Regions from separate parts of the Ruegeria sp. CE9 genome, predicted to be linked through region 4. Evidence: riboswitches for the same ligand, from Rfam matches in the RefSeq annotation. Region 4 holds a riboswitch; each other region holds the start of a gene.
The links. Region 4 has a riboswitch for cobalamin ahead of ACR0B3_RS14500 (DUF1636 family protein). Riboswitches for the same ligand answer to the same signal wherever they lie in the genome.

Region 1 (3,966 bases), on a different contig from region 4:
GGTGGTCGCGAAGATGAACTTCACATGTTCGGGTGGTTCTTCCAGCGTCTTGAGCAGCGCGTTGAAAGCGCTGGTCGAGAGCATGTGAACCTCGTCGATGATGTAAATCTTGTAGCGGGCCGAGGCGGCGCGGTAGCGGACGCTATCGATGATCTCGCGGATATCATTTACGCCGGTCCGGCTGGCGGCGTCCATCTCCATCACGTCGACATGGCGGCCTTCCATGATTGAAACACAGTGTTCGCATTGGCCGCAGGGCTCGGTTGTCGGGTTGCCATTTCCGTCCGGACCGATGCAATTCATACCCTTGGCGATGATCCGGGCAGTGGTGGTCTTACCGGTGCCCCGAATGCCGGTCATGATGAAGGCTTGCGCGATCCGGTCCGCCTCGAACGCGTTTTTGAGCGTGCGCACCATCGCGTCCTGACCGACCAGATCGGCGAATGTTTCAGGGCGATATTTGCGGGCAAGAACCTGGTAGGCGGGGCTGGGCGTTTCGGTCATGTCTGCTCTGTCGGATTCGTGTTCCGACGCAGCGTAGAGGCCCCCGCCGCCCGCGTCCACAGCAAGCCGAGGCGATTTTCATTTTGGATTGTCGGCGGACCCGGTTAATATCGTACGGTCTGAGACCAGCAAAAAAGATTTTCTGATCCGCGTTTCGGGGGGAGCGTAGAATGTCTGAATTGGTTATCCATGCACTACAGGTTGGTGGCGGATCTCTTGCGCTAACCTCAATGCCCGGACGGGGCGGAGATTATATCGGCGATTTGGATGCTGTGGCCGGATGGAAACCGGGTCTGATCCTGTCAATGGCGACCGAGGTCGAGATGATCCTTGATGGCGCTCGGGATTTTGGCTCGGATGTTCGCGATCGCGCTTGCCGCTGGGTTCACTTGCCGGTCGAGGATTACGGTATTCCGACTCAGGACGTAAGCGAACGATGGGAACAGGCCAGTAAATCGGCCCGCCACGCACTGTCTGGCGGCGGGCGGGTATTGGTTCATTGCAAGGGCGGATGCGGCCGGTCGGGTATGGCTGTACTGCGCATAATGGTCGAGTGTGGGGAACACCCTGATACAGCACTAAAAAGGCTTCGTGCGTTGCGTCCATGTGCCGTTGAGACGGACGCGCAGATGCGCTGGGCGACTGCGCCAGCCAGCGTATTGGCGGGCGATTAGCGCTCAGGCCGATGGGCGGAATTCCTCTGGCGCGCGGGTCCCATTCGTGAGGGCAATCGCCTCAAGCATTGCGCATGGTGGGTGCGACATGAGGCTTGCGGGAACCGAGTCGATGTCACTGCCAAAAAGCAAATCAGCATAGTCATCAAGACATTTGATTGAGGTGTCTGCATCCGCGTCGCAGAATACCCGAATTTCGTCTGGACAAGCGCGAAAACGCGCCGTGCACCCGCCCGCGCAATGTGCCAGATCACAGCTTCCTTCGATTTCGAATCCTGCCGTTGTTGTTGGACCGACTTTTGCCATTGAAGCCGCCAGTGCCCGCGCCATTTGTGCCAGGGCAGGGCAGTTTTTACCGGTCCGTTGGCAAATTGTTGCCGAGAATTCGTGCGTGTTGGTCTTCCAGATCATTATGCGCCCTCCGCGCTGGTCGGGGCGACGGTCAGGAGGGACGGCAATTATGCAGTCTGGCCCTGCCCGGACACCCCGCCCGAGTTTCAGTTTCATTTGATGGCAGGTCTCCTGACTTGCGGGTCATTGCTTTGCCGACCTTCCCAGCCTTAATGGCCAGTGGCATTTCGACATCGCTCGCCGCTTACAGTTGCGGGGGCAGTCTCGGCCTTGGTTCATTCCGGTTATTCCGGGCAGAACCGCACCGTGTTCCCTTTTCATCCCGGCCCGAATGGGCGCGAGAACCATCATGTCATCGCTAGCGGCTGTGCCGGGCCCGAGTCAAGAAGATTGCATCCGGCACATGACGCAGGGTCCAGCTACGTCAACCTTGACTTGGGCGGCTCATGCTGAACTGATCAGTTCAGATGATTTCGGAGGGCACCATGTTGGACACTCAGCAGGCAATTGCGACCGAAGATTTCGAGTTTCGGTCCGGACCGGCAATGCTGTCGGCTCGGCTTTACCGCCCGATGGCCGAACCTGAAACGGCAGTTGTCATCAACAGCGCGACCGGAGTGCCCAGGGAATACTATCAACACTTCGCGCGATGGCTTGCGGAAGAGCACGCCATGGCGTGCCTGACGTATGATTATCGGGATTTCGGAAACTCGCTATCGGGATCGCAGAAGCGATCGGATGTTACCATGGCCGATTGGGCGTTGATCGATATTCCCGCTGCCCGGGCTGAGATGCGGCGCAGGTTTCCTCGGGCAAAGCTTTGGAGCATTGGTCATTCATTGGGCGGTATGTTTGGCCCGCTCCAATCCGATATCGAACAGGTCGACAGGATGATCTGTGTATGTTCTGGTCTGGTGACGTTCAAGGATCATCCCTGGCCATACCGCGCGTTGGCAGCGCTGTTCTGGTATGGGCACGCACCCTTGGCGGTCAAGGCACTTGGGTATCTTCCGGGAAAGGCCGTGGGTTTTGGCCCAAACCTGCCAGCGCAAGTGTACTGGCAATGGCGCAAGTGGTGCACCGCGCCTCAGAGCTATGTGCCAGAAATCGGAACGACTCTGCCCGCAAACCGTTGGGCAGAATACGGAAAGCAGGTTGATCTGTTTGCCTTTGTAGATGATCAGGTCGTGCCGCCCAAAGCGGTCTGGTGGCTTGCTGACCTGTACGGGACCGATGCGCAGCGGCATCTGCTCTCACCAAGTGAATTTGGACTGTCTCAGGTTGGTCATATCGGCGCCTTCGCACGGCGCAATGCGGCGGTCTGGCCCCGGCTGATCGCCTGAATGTACTGGGCACCGGAGGCCGGTGCCCAGACTTTCAAAGCCCTTTGCGAGACTTCTTTTCGGTCATCACGCTGCGAACCATCTTGCCGAACGCTTTGTCACGTGCGCGCGCCTGAGCGACGGTCGCTGAATTGTGCTGGTCTTCGCGTCGCAGCTTGCGCCAGCGGTCTAGCCGCGCGGGATTGAGTTCACCGGTTTCGATTGCAGATTGTACCGCGCAGCCGGGTTCAGAATCGTGCTGACAATCCGAGAAACGGCAGTTCCGGCTAAGATCCGTGATGTCCGAGAACACCTCGTCCACGCCCTCCTGCGCGTCCAGCAATCGCAGCGCGCGCATTCCGGGCGTATCGATCAGCCAGCCACCGTTGCGCATTTGGTGCAAAGCGCGCGCGGTTGTCGTGTGCCTGCCGCGCGCGTCATCTTCACGAATGCCCGCGGTCGCCTCATCCCGGCCTGTCATGCCGTTGGCAAGTGTCGTTTTCCCAACGCCGGACGATCCGACCAACGCGCTGGTTTGCCCCTTCGGGCACCAGGATAACACCTGTTCGATATCAGCGCGATCCAAGGCGTTGATCGCCAAAACCGTCAGGAATTGGCCAAGCGATTGGGCCTGATCAACATAAACACGCGCATCGTCGCAAATGTCTGACTTGGTCAGCACGATCACCGGATAACAGCCTGCCTGATGGGCCAAGGCAAGATAGCGTTCCAGCCGGGGCAGGCTGAAGTCGGCGTTACACGAACTGACGATGAATAGCACATCGACATTCGCCGCGATCAGCTGCGCAGAGGCACCCGTGCCTGCGGCTCGACGCTGCAAAAGGCTGCGCCGGTCCAGAGTGCGGATTATACGCGCGCTTTCATCCGCTAAAACCCAATCTCCGACAGCATAGGCTCCGGTTGAGTGATCGGGTGATAACAACAGCGTTTCGCCTTCTGGGCGCAGCCCGACAAGCCGATCGCGATGTACGCTTGCAACGCGGAACGGCAAGAGTGACGGATCAGCCGCGTGCTGAGCCGCAAAGTGAGAGGACCATCCGAGGTCCGATAAGGAAAGAAACATAGGTCTGCCTGTGATCAGAAACAGCAATCCC
Region 2 (3,966 bases), on a different contig from region 4:
GCCACGCTTGTTGATCAGGTTCACAACCTCTTGCCATTGCACTATGTTCAGGTTGGCGCCAGTCGGGTTGTGGCAGCAGCCGTGCAGCAGAACCACATCGCCTGCCTTGGCAGATTTCAGGTCCTCGATCATGCCGTCGAAGTCGACACCTCGGGTTTCGCTGTCGAAATACCGGTATTGGACGGTTTCGATGCCCAGATAATTCAGGATCGACAAATGGTTCGGCCATGTCGGGTTCGACACAAATACGCGTGCCGAGGGATTGGCCATGCGGATCATCTCAAACGCTTGGCGGCAGGCTCCGGTGCCCCCCGGAGTTGCTACAGCGGCGATATTGGCGCGCGGCACTGATGCACCCAAGATCAGACCGATCATCGCATCAGCATAGGCCGGATCGCCCGCTAAGCCGGTATAGGCCTTGGTTTCCTGCTCTTCCAAAATGCGCTTTTCGGCTGCTTTGACGGCGCGCATGACCGGGGTGATGCCCTCGGCATTCTTGTAGACGCCAACGCCCAGATCGATCTTCTGATCACGCGGGTCATCGCGATACATCTGCATCAGCGCCAGAATCTTGTCTGCTGGCTGCGGTTTGAGGTTCTCGAACATCAGTTCTCTCCGGTTGCGACAGGAAGGGTCGGGAATGCACCCCATTCCGCCCATGAGCCGTCATAAAGCGCGTGGTCTTTCTTGCCCATGCGTTCCAACGCAAGGCTGAGGATCGCAGCGGTCACGCCAGACCCACAAGATGTGATTGCAGGCTTCGACAGATCGACGCCAGCATTTTCAAATATCGCGCGGCATTCCTCGGGCGATTTCATCGTGCCGTTCTTGTTCAAGAGCAGACCAAATGGCACGTTGCGCGAGCCGGGAATATGGCCTGAGCGTAAACCTTCGCGCGGTTCCGCCTCGGTCCCGGCAAAGCGCGCGGCCGAGCGCGCATCAATGATCTCGTGATCAGCCAATTTCGCAGCAGACGAAACCTGCGTGACGTTCCGAACAAGGCGGTTCTGTACACGCACGGTCATGTGGCGGTCGCGGATCACCGGGGGCAGGTCCTCGATCTCATGACCTTCGGCTTGCCATTTCGGCAGACCGCCGTCCAGCACGGCAATATTTTCCTGTCCCATCAGCCGGAATAGCCACCAGACCCGCGCGGCCGACATCAGACCGGCCCCATCGTAAACAACAACCTGATGGCCATCTCCGACGCCCATTGCGCGCAGACGAGACATGAATTTCTCGACCGGAGGTGCCATGTGCGGCAGCTCTGACCGGTGGTCAGAAATCTCGTCGATTTCAAAGAACCGCGCGCCTGGGATATGGCCTGCGTCATACTCGGCCTTGGCATCGCGCTTTTGCTGCGGCAGGTACCACGACCCATCCAGTATCCGAAGATCGGGATCTTTGAGATGTACGGCCAACCATTCGGTGGAAACGAGGGTTTTAGGATCGTCCTGCATCAATACCTCCCCTAAGCGAGCTTGATTTGTCCCTATAGCGGCTTGGCGAAACGTTCAAGTCACGCCGCAGGTCAGAGCGCTGGCAGGCAACGTTTTTTTGCGATCACACGCGCGGCGTACTTGACACCGAGCATTCTGCGGTAGAATTCTGCGCGGTATGGTTCCCAAAGGGTTTATCCCGGCGGGATGAAAAGGGAATCCGGTGCGACGTTCTCAGTCAATTCCGGAACTGCCCCCGCAACTGTAAGCGGAGTATCGCCCCATCAGGGCCACTGACCGACAGGATCGGTTGGGAAGGCCGGGATCGATCCCAATCCGCGAGTCAGGAGACCTGCCATGCACAAACCGGGCCTTGCCCATTATCAACACGTTTCTGCCGTCGGGTGTGACGGTAAGGAGAACAAACTATGCATATCGAACCGGGCGTCGTACACGGCGCCAAACTTGTCCTGAGCTATGCTACCGCAGCTGGCGCAGGTCTTTATAGTCTCAAGCTGGCACGGGAGAGCGTTAAAAATAGCGGTATCGCAAGCCTTGCAGTACGGTCTGCCCTGACCACCGGCCTTGTGTTTACGTTCTTCGAAATTCTACCGCACTTTCCGGTCGGGGTGTCAGAAGTTCACTTCATTCTGGGCTCGACCCTGTTCCTTTTGTTTGGTGCCGCCCCGGCCGCGATCGGGCTGATCCTGGGCTTGTTTGTACAGGGGTTCTTCCTTGCGCCGTTCGATCTGCCCCAGTTCGGAATGAACATGACAACCTTGCTGGTGCCCCTGTTTGCCTTGCAGGCGCTGGCAAGCCGAATCATTGCGCCGAATACGGCATATGTTGACCTCAGATACTCACAAGCATTGGCGCTTTCGACAGCCTATCAGGGTGGCGTTGTCCTTTGGGTGGCATTCTGGGCGTTCTACGGCCAAGGCTTTGGTGCTGAAAACATGACCGCCGTGGCCAGCTTTGGTGCTGCATACATGATGGTTATCTTGATCGAACCTTTGGCTGATCTGGCCGTTATTGCCGCGGCAAAGTCCATAAAAGGGCTGGACAAGTTTGGTCTGTTCACTCCGCGCCTTCTTCGCGCAGCCTAAACATCCTGCGCCGCGTTACCCTGCGCGGCGCAACCTGAAATGCTGGATGATCCCGACCACGCTGATAATGATCCAAAACCCTTCGATCAGCATGGATGCCAGATTGAAGTTATGCATCAGCGAAAACACGATCAGAACCGATCCGATCAGGTTCACCACAGGAAAAGCCAGATCTTCAGAGTTCATGAGGCGCATCTGGGTCGCAAAATAGGCTGAGACAACCAAAAAGGCACCAAATGACCCGATTGCATCTGCAACGGTCAATGAGTTCAGAAATGTTGTCATGATTAACCCGCCGCCTGTTGCCCATAGTGGTGCATGTTCAGAAACACAGCCCCCTCGGGGCCCGCGCGGTAGCCATGCGGCAGATCAGCGGCAAAGCGCAAGCCCTGCCCATTTTGCAACGTCAGCCACTCTCCGTCCCGCTGGACCTGAAGGGGGCCGTTCAAAACAAAGACCTCTTCGGTGACACCAGGCGCATGGGCCGGAGAGCTATGGCTTTGATCCGGTTTCAGCGTGACGTGAAAGGTCTCTGCCCCAAGGGCCGGATCAAACGGAAACACAATCTTGACCGAGATACTGCCGGGAAATGTCACCGTCTGAAACACCTCGGCAGACGGATCACGCCCCGCGGCAGTGCCGATCAACGCGCTGAGCGGCATTTGAAACCCCTTGGCAATCTTCCAGAGCGTCGCAATCGTCGGGCTTGATTCTCCGCGCTCGATCTGACCTAGCATCGCTTTGCTGACCCCGGTCATTTCGGCGACTTTCGACAGGCTTAACCCCGAAGCCGCGCGCACATCCCTTAATTTCAGCGTTACTTCGTCCGATTCCATAGCCGTGCCTTGCGATTTGCCTTGTGCGTTATAACGTACATATGCTACGTGCGCTATAACGTACACACCCAATATCTCAGCTTGGGCAATAGGGAAACAGCATCATGCCACTGTACCGATCCAGAACATCCACCCATGGCCGCAATATGGCCGGTGCCCGCGGCCTGTGGCGCGCCACCGGAATGAGTGATGATGATTTCGGCAAGCCGATCATCGCCATCGTGAATTCGTTCACCCAATTTGTGCCCGGCCACGTCCATCTAAAGGATCTGGGCCAGATGGTCGCGCGTGAGGTCGAAAAAGCGGGTGGCGTTGCCAAAGAGTTCAACACCATCGCCGTGGATGACGGCATCGCAATGGGCCATGACGGGATGCTGTATTCCCTGCCCTCGCGAGAGGTCATCGCGGATTCGGTCGAATACATGGTCAACGCGCACTGTGCGGACGCCATGGTTTGTATCTCGAACTGCGACAAGATCACTCCGGGTATGCTGATGGCCGCGATGCGCCTGAACATTCCGGCTATCTTTGTCTCTGGCGGACCAATGGAAGCGGGTAAGATCGATATCGCCGATCTGGACGCCA
Region 3 (3,966 bases), on a different contig from region 4:
ATGCGTCCTTCGGGCCCGCCACCGCGATGCCAGCCCGCCGCGAATGCACCAAGGTCACTGTCGGAAAAGGACAGCACCACCAGATCCGCCGGGCTCTGGCCCAGATCGGTTGGGGTCTCGGTTTCCTCGAGCCCGTGGTTTTCGCGGAAGACGACGTGCATGGCTTACTCGGCAGCCTCGGTTACACCCACGAGGATATCGCGGATTTCGGCTTCTTTGATGTCGTCATGCTCGGCAATGACCACAAGGCGCGAACGGCGTGCCTCATCGGGTTGCCACGGGCGGTCATATTGCTGACGCACCCGCGCGCCAACGGCCTGAACCAGCAAGCGCATCGGCTTGCCCTGAACGGCGGCATAGCCTTTGACGCGCAGGATGTTCAGTTCCTTGGCCAGACGTTCAATTTTCGCGACCAGATCAAGCGGGTCGGATTGTTCCGGCAGTTCGACGATGATGCTTTCGAAATCATCATGCTCGTGATCATGGTGGCCATCATGATGGCTGGGACGGGCCTCCATGTCATCTTCGGCCGCCGCTTCCAGGCCTAATACCACACGCACGTCGACGACACCCTCGGCGACCTCGACAACAGGCAGGGGGCGGGGCGCTTCGGCGGCGATGATTTCCTTGGCTTTGGCCACACCCTCGGGACCGGCCAGATCCGGCTTGGTCAGGAGGATGATATCCGCGCACGAGATCTGATCTTCGAACACCTCGGACAGAGGCGTTTCGTGATCAATCGAGTCATCGGCCAGGCGCTGAGCGTCCACGACTTCGACATTCGGCGCAAAGCGACCCGCAGCAACAGCCTCGGCATCGGCCAGCGCGATCACGCCATCCACGGTGATTTTCGAGCGGATATCGGGCCAGTCGAACGCTTTCAGCAACGGCTTGGGCAGGGCGAGGCCGGAGGTTTCGATCAGTATGTGATCAGGACACGGTTCCAGCGCCATCAGAGCCTCGATGGTCGGGATGAAGTCATCGGCGACCGTGCAGCAAATGCAGCCATTGGCCAGCTCCATGATATTTTCAGCCGGGCAATCCGGGATGGCGCAGGATTTCAGGATGTCGCCGTCAACGCCAACATCGCCAAACTCGTTGACCACAACGGCCAAGCGCTTGCCCTGCGGGTTTTGCATCAGATGGCGCACCAGTGTGGTTTTGCCCGAGCCCAGAAAGCCGGTGATCACGGTGACGGGGAGTTTCTCAAGATTGCTCATTTCTGGGCTCCAATCGGGGGAATGCGGGCCGCACAGTTTTTGCGGAAATGTTCGGGACGTTCGCGCCATTTGACCAAACCGTCCTCGGTGGCGAGGTACTTGGTGGCACCGTCGACGATCACGTCAACATGGTCGGTTTCGTTCAGATGCTCATAGACAAAGGTCCAGCGATCCGGTCCTCCGCGCAGCACGATCGAGCATCCTTCATCGCAATTGGACAGGCATTCCACAGCTTTCAGAGTAATGCCATCGGGCAGGTCCGCCTGTTCAAGCGCCTTGTGCAGCAACTTGCCGGGGCGTTGCGCATCGTCTTCGACAGGCAAACCGCGACGGCAGGTGGTGCAAACCAGCAGTTCGACCGGAGCGGTCTCGGTCATGTCTCTCATCCCCCCAAATCCTCTTCGTGGGGGACGGGGTTTCATGCGGGCCAATCAAAGCCCCACACCGGAACACCCCGTCCGGTTTCATCTTCGGGCGTTGGCAGGTCTCCCGGCTTGCGGATGTCAGAGGAAGCCTCTGTCGGATGTCCCGCCTTCCCGGCATTCGCCAGTGGCTTGGGCACCCTCTCCGGTCACGGTCGCGGGGGCGGCTGCGTTTGACGGTGATTCCGCTGACGCATTCCCTTTTCATCTGCTTGCGCAGACACCAACGGATGGGACATGCGGCACTGATGTACTGCTTGTCAAGCGAGTCGCGATATTCCGTGATATCGCAGGTAAAAAGCGACCTGTCTGGGTCGCTGGGCGGCATGATCTGTTTGCAGCGTCGTGGTGGCATGGTTGCAAGACGCGTACAGGAGGATGCAGCGCATGAAAGTTGGGTTTATCGGGCTAGGGAATGTGGGCGGCAAGCTCTCGGGTTCACTGCTGCGCAATGGAATCGATCTGACGGTACACGATCTGAATCCAGAGCTGGTGTCTGCATTTGTCGCGAAAGGGGCCAAAGCTGCCGAAAGTCCGGCGCAGCTGATGCGTGATTGCGATGCGGTCATCACCTGCTTGCCTTCGCCTGCCGCTTCGGACGCGGTGATGCAGGAGATGTTGCCAGAGGTCGGTCCTGGCAAAATCTGGATGGAGATGTCCACCACCGACGAAGCCGAAGTTAAACGCCTTGGCGCAATGGTCATTGAACGAGGCGGCGCAGCGGTGGATTGCCCGGTTTCAGGCGGGTGCCACCGCGCCGCGACAGGCAACATCTCGATTTTCGCGGGCTGCGATCGCGAGACGTTCGAGCGCATCTTGCCTTTCCTGACCACTATGGGGCGGCGCATTCTGCACACGGGCGAGCTGGGCTCGGCCTCGGTTCTGAAAGTGATGACAAACTTCCTTGCCACCGCCAACCTGATCACCTGCGCCGAGGCTTTGGTGACCGCCAAGGCCGCCGGGATGGACCTTGGAACCACATACGAGGCGATCAAAATCTCATCGGGCACTTCGTTTGTGCATGAGACCGAAAGCCAAGTCATTCTGAATGGTTCGCGGGATATCTCATTCACCATGGATTTGGTGAAAAAGGATATCGGACTGTTTCAAGAGGTAGCGGACCGAGCAGGTGTGCCGCTGGAAATGAATCCGCTAATGATCAAGATATTCGAGGATGGCATCGCGCGATATGGTGAGAGAGAGCTGTCTCCGAATATCATCCGACGGCTGGAAGACGCGACCGGGCTTGATATCCAAGCGTCAGGATTTCCAACCGAGATGCTGGATGATGAACCGGAAGAGCCAGGCTATGAAGTGATCCCGCAAAATCGTCTGAACGATTGATTCATTACTCTGTGCTTGCCTAGTGACCGAGTTGGACAAAATTCCAAGGCTAATCTAAACAGGTCGACAAGAGTCCGATAACGGCACAGGCAAGAGTATAACTTATGACGAATGAGACCTTTCTCATCGTGACCACGATGAAGAACGAAGGGCCTTTCATGATCGATTGGGTGGCTTACAACCGCGCAATCGGTTTTGACGATATTCTGATCTACACGAATGATTGTGCGGACGGCACCGACACGATAGCCGACCGGATGCAGACGCTAGGTTGGGCGCATCACGAGCGGAACAAGGTCGGTCCTCGGGCTGCGCCTCAGGGTCGTGCGTTTTCACGCGCTCTGAGTCATCAAAGCTACCATTCGTCAGATTGGATCATGAGCTTGGATGTTGACGAATACATCAACATCCGTTTGCCCGAGGGTAACATCCGCAGCTTTGTAGAAACCAGCGGAGAGGCAGACGCGATTTCAATCTGCTGGCGAATGTTCGGCAATGCAGGGTTGAATGATTTTGTTGATCAGCCCGTGCCCGAGATGTTTTTCTGCGCAGCGCCGGAAGAGTCGTATCCCCATCATCGGGCGAAAGGCTTCAAAACGCTGTTCCGGAACAATGGCAAATTCAGCCGTTTTCGCGCCCATCGGCCCCGAATTAACCCGGAAGACGCGCCCAACCCAGACGTGCCATACGAAGGGATATTGTGGCGAGACGCAGGTGGCAACCTTTACCCGGCTGATCAAGTGAAATGGAAAGCATGGCGCGGTTTCAGCCACGAGTATGCTCGTATCCACCACTATGCTGTCCGCAGCACCGATAGCTTTCTTGTCAAACGAGATCGGGGACGCACCAATCATGTCGGGCAAGATCAGGGTCTCAAATATTGGATGATGATGAACCACAATCATGTGGAAGATCGCTCGCTTTTGAAACACACACCGGCAATGTATGAGATCAAAGCCGAAATGATGGCAGATCCGCAA
Region 4 (3,966 bases):
CGCAAGTGTTTGCCGATATCGTCAGGGCCATCCACAGGTGTTGTGGGAATGTTGGGCCGTGCGCTGCGTGCCAGATATCTGATCGTCAGATCAGGCCCCAGACGATAAGGTGTTGTAGACCAGAAATGAACTTCGAACGGTGAGTGCATGTATTTTGACGCAAACTCACTCGCAACACCGAATTGGCGTTTACCTTCGCGCGTGAAGAGGGCACGAAAGGCTGCGCCCAGGCCTTTGGCCACCAGTTTCAAACTCCATTTTCGCCGCCCTTTGAATGCGTGCTGCACCGCTTGTAATGTGGCGACAAGCTTGCCTAATCGCTCGTATTCTTCGGGGACATAGCTGGGAAATACATCCTGATCGACCAGTACAAAATCAAACTCGTCGCTGAGCTGCGAGATGCCCAAATGTGCAAGGGCTTCGGTGTCGATCAGCTTGGGTCCGGGCACGTCAAAGAGTTTGATCGCCATCCCGTGCGCATCTGATTTTCGGTCATCAAGATGCGCGCCGTTGGAAAACCGAACTGCGGCCACATAGCTTGCAGGCTGTTCAAAGAGCCCATGGCGCAGGTGGTCAGGTAAGTTCTTCCTTACAGTGAACGTTGCGGCGACACATCCGTGGCTGCGCCCATGCTGTGCCCTTAGGCGACGACCCTTCCATAGCGCGACAGCCTCGGCATTGTGGTCGATAACATCTTCAACAAGATCTGGGGGTAATCCATTTTGCGAAACATGTGTCAAAGAACCCTCTCCTTGGATAAGCCCAGGCAATGATCAATCACGCGTAAGGTGCCGGCAAAACCATTCCTCTAAATCCGAACAGCTTAACGCAGATTCAGATTTTTCCAACCATGTGTGCCTGCGGAAACGATAAATTCGACTACCCATTGATCTGGCATCGAGCAAATTCACGCTTTAGCGGCTAGGAATGCATACTGCTGGTCTTGCCTATTAAGAGGTGTTTTTCCGGACGGTGGTACCAAACGGATTGATCTGAGACGCTACATGCCACTTTCGGTCAGCATCCAAGTATGTTGGTTTGGCCCTCAAGGACAAAGATGACGCGACCGTAATTTTCCTGAAGCCTCAACTTTCGACTTTATCATTGACGTGTCTCATGATCTCAGGCAGTCAATCAAGAGATGGTTCCCAATGGTGCGCCCAAGGGATGAAAAGGGAATACGGTGAGGTTTGCCGACAGGCGCCAATTCCGTAACTGCCCCCGCAACTGTAAGCGGCGAGCAAGGCCAAACAGCCACTGATCCAAAGGATCGGGAAGGTTGGCTGAGCTAGGACCCGCAAGTCAGGAGACCTGCCATCAAATGTTCAACCAAACCGGGGCGGGGTGTCCTGGAAGGAGGCTTAATGGCACGTCTAAAACGTGTTTACATCGTTGGCAGCTTCCGCACGCGGCTGGAAACAGGTCGAGTGGGGCATTCGAATGATTGCTGATATTATTAATCCCGATTGCAATAGAAGAAGGGTCGCGGCGCATCGCGCGCAGATTACGGCATACGATATGCAATGTAATAACATTGCATTCATTTTGATGTTACAGTAGGCGAGGCGCGTGATGACCAAACACTGCGATCATTTCGTTCTTGTATGCGCGGGCTGCCGGGATTCCATTTTCACGGATCACGTAGTTAACACGCTGTCGGACAGGCTGCCGGATGGCTTTGCAATTCGCACTGTCGATTGCATGGCTGGATGTGACCGACCTGCGACAATCGGATTTCAGGCACTTGGCAAGGCTCAATATCTGTTTGGCGACATAGCAACAGGCAACGATCTGGACGCGATTGTGGAATTCGCAGAACAGTACCAGCTGTGCGCGGATGGATGGACAAATGCCACGGATCGTCCGAGGGCATTGTTCAAGAAGACGCTCTCGCGCATACCGAGGGTTGCGCCATGACGGAGCAAAGCTTTCTGGTTGCCGAGAACCTCGAGTATTATGCGCTTAACGGGGATATCCTGCTGCAGGGCGTTTCCTTTGAATTGGTCGAAGGATCGATCCTGGCCATCGCCGGACCGAATGGCGCAGGTAAGACGACCCTTCTGAATTTGCTTTGCGGTGCCGAACCGCTGGCCCTTGGCGATGTTCGCATCAAGGGGCGGAGTCTGAAACAGCTTTCGGCCAAAGAGCGTGCGCGCATGATCGCGGTGGTGGGCCAGCAGGAATTGCCTGACGGGCGTTTGGGATTGCGGGACTACGTTGCGTTGGGGCAGATACCCATTCGTGCTGATCGCTCAGCCGAAGCACATGCCAAAGAATTGGATCGGATTCTTGATCTGACCGGTCTTGCCAGCTTGTCGGGTAAGCGAATGGCACAGCTGTCAGGGGGTGAACGTCAGCGCGCGCATATCGCGCGTGCTCTGGCGCAGAATCCATCCTTGCTGTTTCTTGATGAACCGACCAATCATTTGGATCCCGACGCGAAGGGGCGCATGCTATCTCTGGTCGCTGAGCTTGGGATCACCGTGGTGATGATCGTGCATGATCTGGTCATGATCCCCGAATTTGCCACCCACGTGGCGCTGATGAAATCGACCCGCATGATTGGATTCGGATCGGTGGAAGAGGTGCTGACGCCAGAACGGGTGCGCGAAACCTTTGGCGTCGATTTCCTCTGCTTTCATCACGAAGGCCGCGTGATCCCGGCCCTTGATATCCGAAAAACAACTATATCCACATAGACTTAGGAGAATTCTCATGAAACAAATCTGGTCCGTGGCATTGGCCACTGCCATGGCAAGCGGCGCTGCTGCGCACGAGGTCACTGTCGACAATTGCGGTGAGCCTCTGGTCTTTGAAACCCAGCCCGAGCGACTGGTCGTCCATGACATGAACATGACCGACATGGCCTTTGCTTTGGGTTTGCAGGACAAGATCGTTGGCCTGACCGGCATCACCGGATGGTACAAGACCAGCCCCGATTTCGATGCGCTGCGCGGCGACATCCCCGAGCTTGCACCGAAATACCCGACTGTCGAAAACCTTGTGGCGGCTGAGCCTGACCTGTTCTTTGCCGGCTGGTACTATGGGATGAAGCCCGGAGGCGATGTAACGCCTGACACCCTGGCGCCGTTCGGGATCAAGACCATGATCCTGACCGAAAGCTGCGTGCATCTGGATAAGGACCGGCCACAAGCCAGCATGGACCTGCTGTTTAACGATGTTCTGCGTTTGGGCAAGGTCATGCATATCGAGGACAAGGCCGAGGCGCTGGTTGCGGACTGGAAAGAGCAGCTGGCAGCGATCGAAGCCAAAACCGCTGATCTGCCCAAGCCGCGCGTTTTCTTGCTGGATGGCCCGGCGGATGCGCCTTTCACAGCTGGCAAATTCGCGATTCCCGATGCGATGATCTCAGCTGCTGGTGGCGAAAACGTCACCCATGATATGGACACAAGCTGGGGCCGCACCTCATGGGAGGCGGTTGCCGCGTCGAATCCGGAATTCTTGGTGCTGTTGGATTATCAGACCGGTAATGGTGCCGAAGATACGTTCAAATTCCTGCAGGAACATCCGGTCATGTCGCAGACCGACGCGGTCAAGAACGAGCGCTGGATCGGTTTGCGCTACGAAGAGCTGACCCCGGGACCGGCAAATATCGAGGCGATCTCGAAAATGGCACACGCGATGCATCCGGGTCAGAGTTGACATGGGCCGACTGGGCCTGACGTTGTTGCTGGGGGCGGTCGTTCTGGCCGCCCTTTTACTGATTTCCACGATCTACGGCACGACCTCGATTCCATTGTCCGACACCCTGACCGCAATTCTGCGCGGCACCGGGCTGGAGGATGGTGAGATGTCGCCGCTGCATCGGATCGTCTTCGACCTGCGCTTGCCCCGTGCGTTGTTTGCTGCTGTGATCGGGGCCGGGTTGGGCATTGTTGGTGTGGTTTTGCAAACGACCACCCGAAATGACCTTGCCGATCCCTTCCTGTTTGGCCTGTCTTCGGG

Region 1: linked by a shared signal. The riboswitch ahead of ACR0B3_RS17475 (hypothetical protein) and the one ahead of ACR0B3_RS14500 (DUF1636 family protein) in region 4 are both predicted to bind cobalamin.
Region 2: linked by a shared signal. The riboswitch ahead of ACR0B3_RS06630 (energy-coupling factor ABC transporter permease) and the one ahead of ACR0B3_RS14500 (DUF1636 family protein) in region 4 are both predicted to bind cobalamin.
Region 3: linked by a shared signal. The riboswitch ahead of ACR0B3_RS00305 (DUF1636 family protein) and the one ahead of ACR0B3_RS14500 (DUF1636 family protein) in region 4 are both predicted to bind cobalamin.

The regions. Positions count from the first base shown of each region.
Region 1 is NZ_JBQFRO010000010.1:49,555-53,520, reverse strand. It holds gene ACR0B3_RS17485 (DNA polymerase III subunit gamma/tau) at 1-504, opposite strand, end outside; gene ACR0B3_RS17480 (phosphatase domain-containing protein) at 675-1,178, shown strand; gene ACR0B3_RS17475 (hypothetical protein) at 1,182-1,589, opposite strand; cobalamin riboswitch at 1,674-1,893, opposite strand; gene ACR0B3_RS17470 (alpha/beta hydrolase family protein) at 2,015-2,872, shown strand; gene rsgA (ribosome small subunit-dependent GTPase A) at 2,907-3,935, opposite strand.
Region 2 is NZ_JBQFRO010000002.1:404,122-408,087, forward strand. It holds gene ACR0B3_RS06620 (amino acid aminotransferase) at 1-606, opposite strand, end outside; gene sseA (3-mercaptopyruvate sulfurtransferase) at 606-1,460, opposite strand; cobalamin riboswitch at 1,602-1,813, shown strand; gene ACR0B3_RS06630 (energy-coupling factor ABC transporter permease) at 1,868-2,545, shown strand; gene ACR0B3_RS06635 (CBU_0592 family membrane protein) at 2,561-2,830, opposite strand; gene ACR0B3_RS06640 (helix-turn-helix domain-containing protein) at 2,833-3,381, opposite strand; gene ilvD (dihydroxy-acid dehydratase) at 3,486-3,966, shown strand, end outside.
Region 3 is NZ_JBQFRO010000001.1:63,093-67,058, forward strand. It holds gene cobN (cobaltochelatase subunit CobN) at 1-161, opposite strand, end outside; gene cobW (cobalamin biosynthesis protein CobW) at 165-1,220, opposite strand; gene ACR0B3_RS00305 (DUF1636 family protein) at 1,217-1,597, opposite strand; cobalamin riboswitch at 1,683-1,885, opposite strand; gene ACR0B3_RS00310 (NAD(P)-dependent oxidoreductase) at 2,021-2,986, shown strand; gene ACR0B3_RS00315 (glycosyltransferase family 2 protein) at 3,091-3,966, shown strand, end outside.
Region 4 is NZ_JBQFRO010000007.1:71,889-75,854, reverse strand. It holds gene ACR0B3_RS14505 (catalase family protein) at 1-740, opposite strand, end outside; cobalamin riboswitch at 1,126-1,333, shown strand; gene ACR0B3_RS14500 (DUF1636 family protein) at 1,573-1,917, shown strand; gene ACR0B3_RS14495 (ABC transporter ATP-binding protein) at 1,914-2,699, shown strand; gene ACR0B3_RS14490 (ABC transporter substrate-binding protein) at 2,716-3,663, shown strand; gene ACR0B3_RS14485 (FecCD family ABC transporter permease) at 3,665-3,966, shown strand, end outside.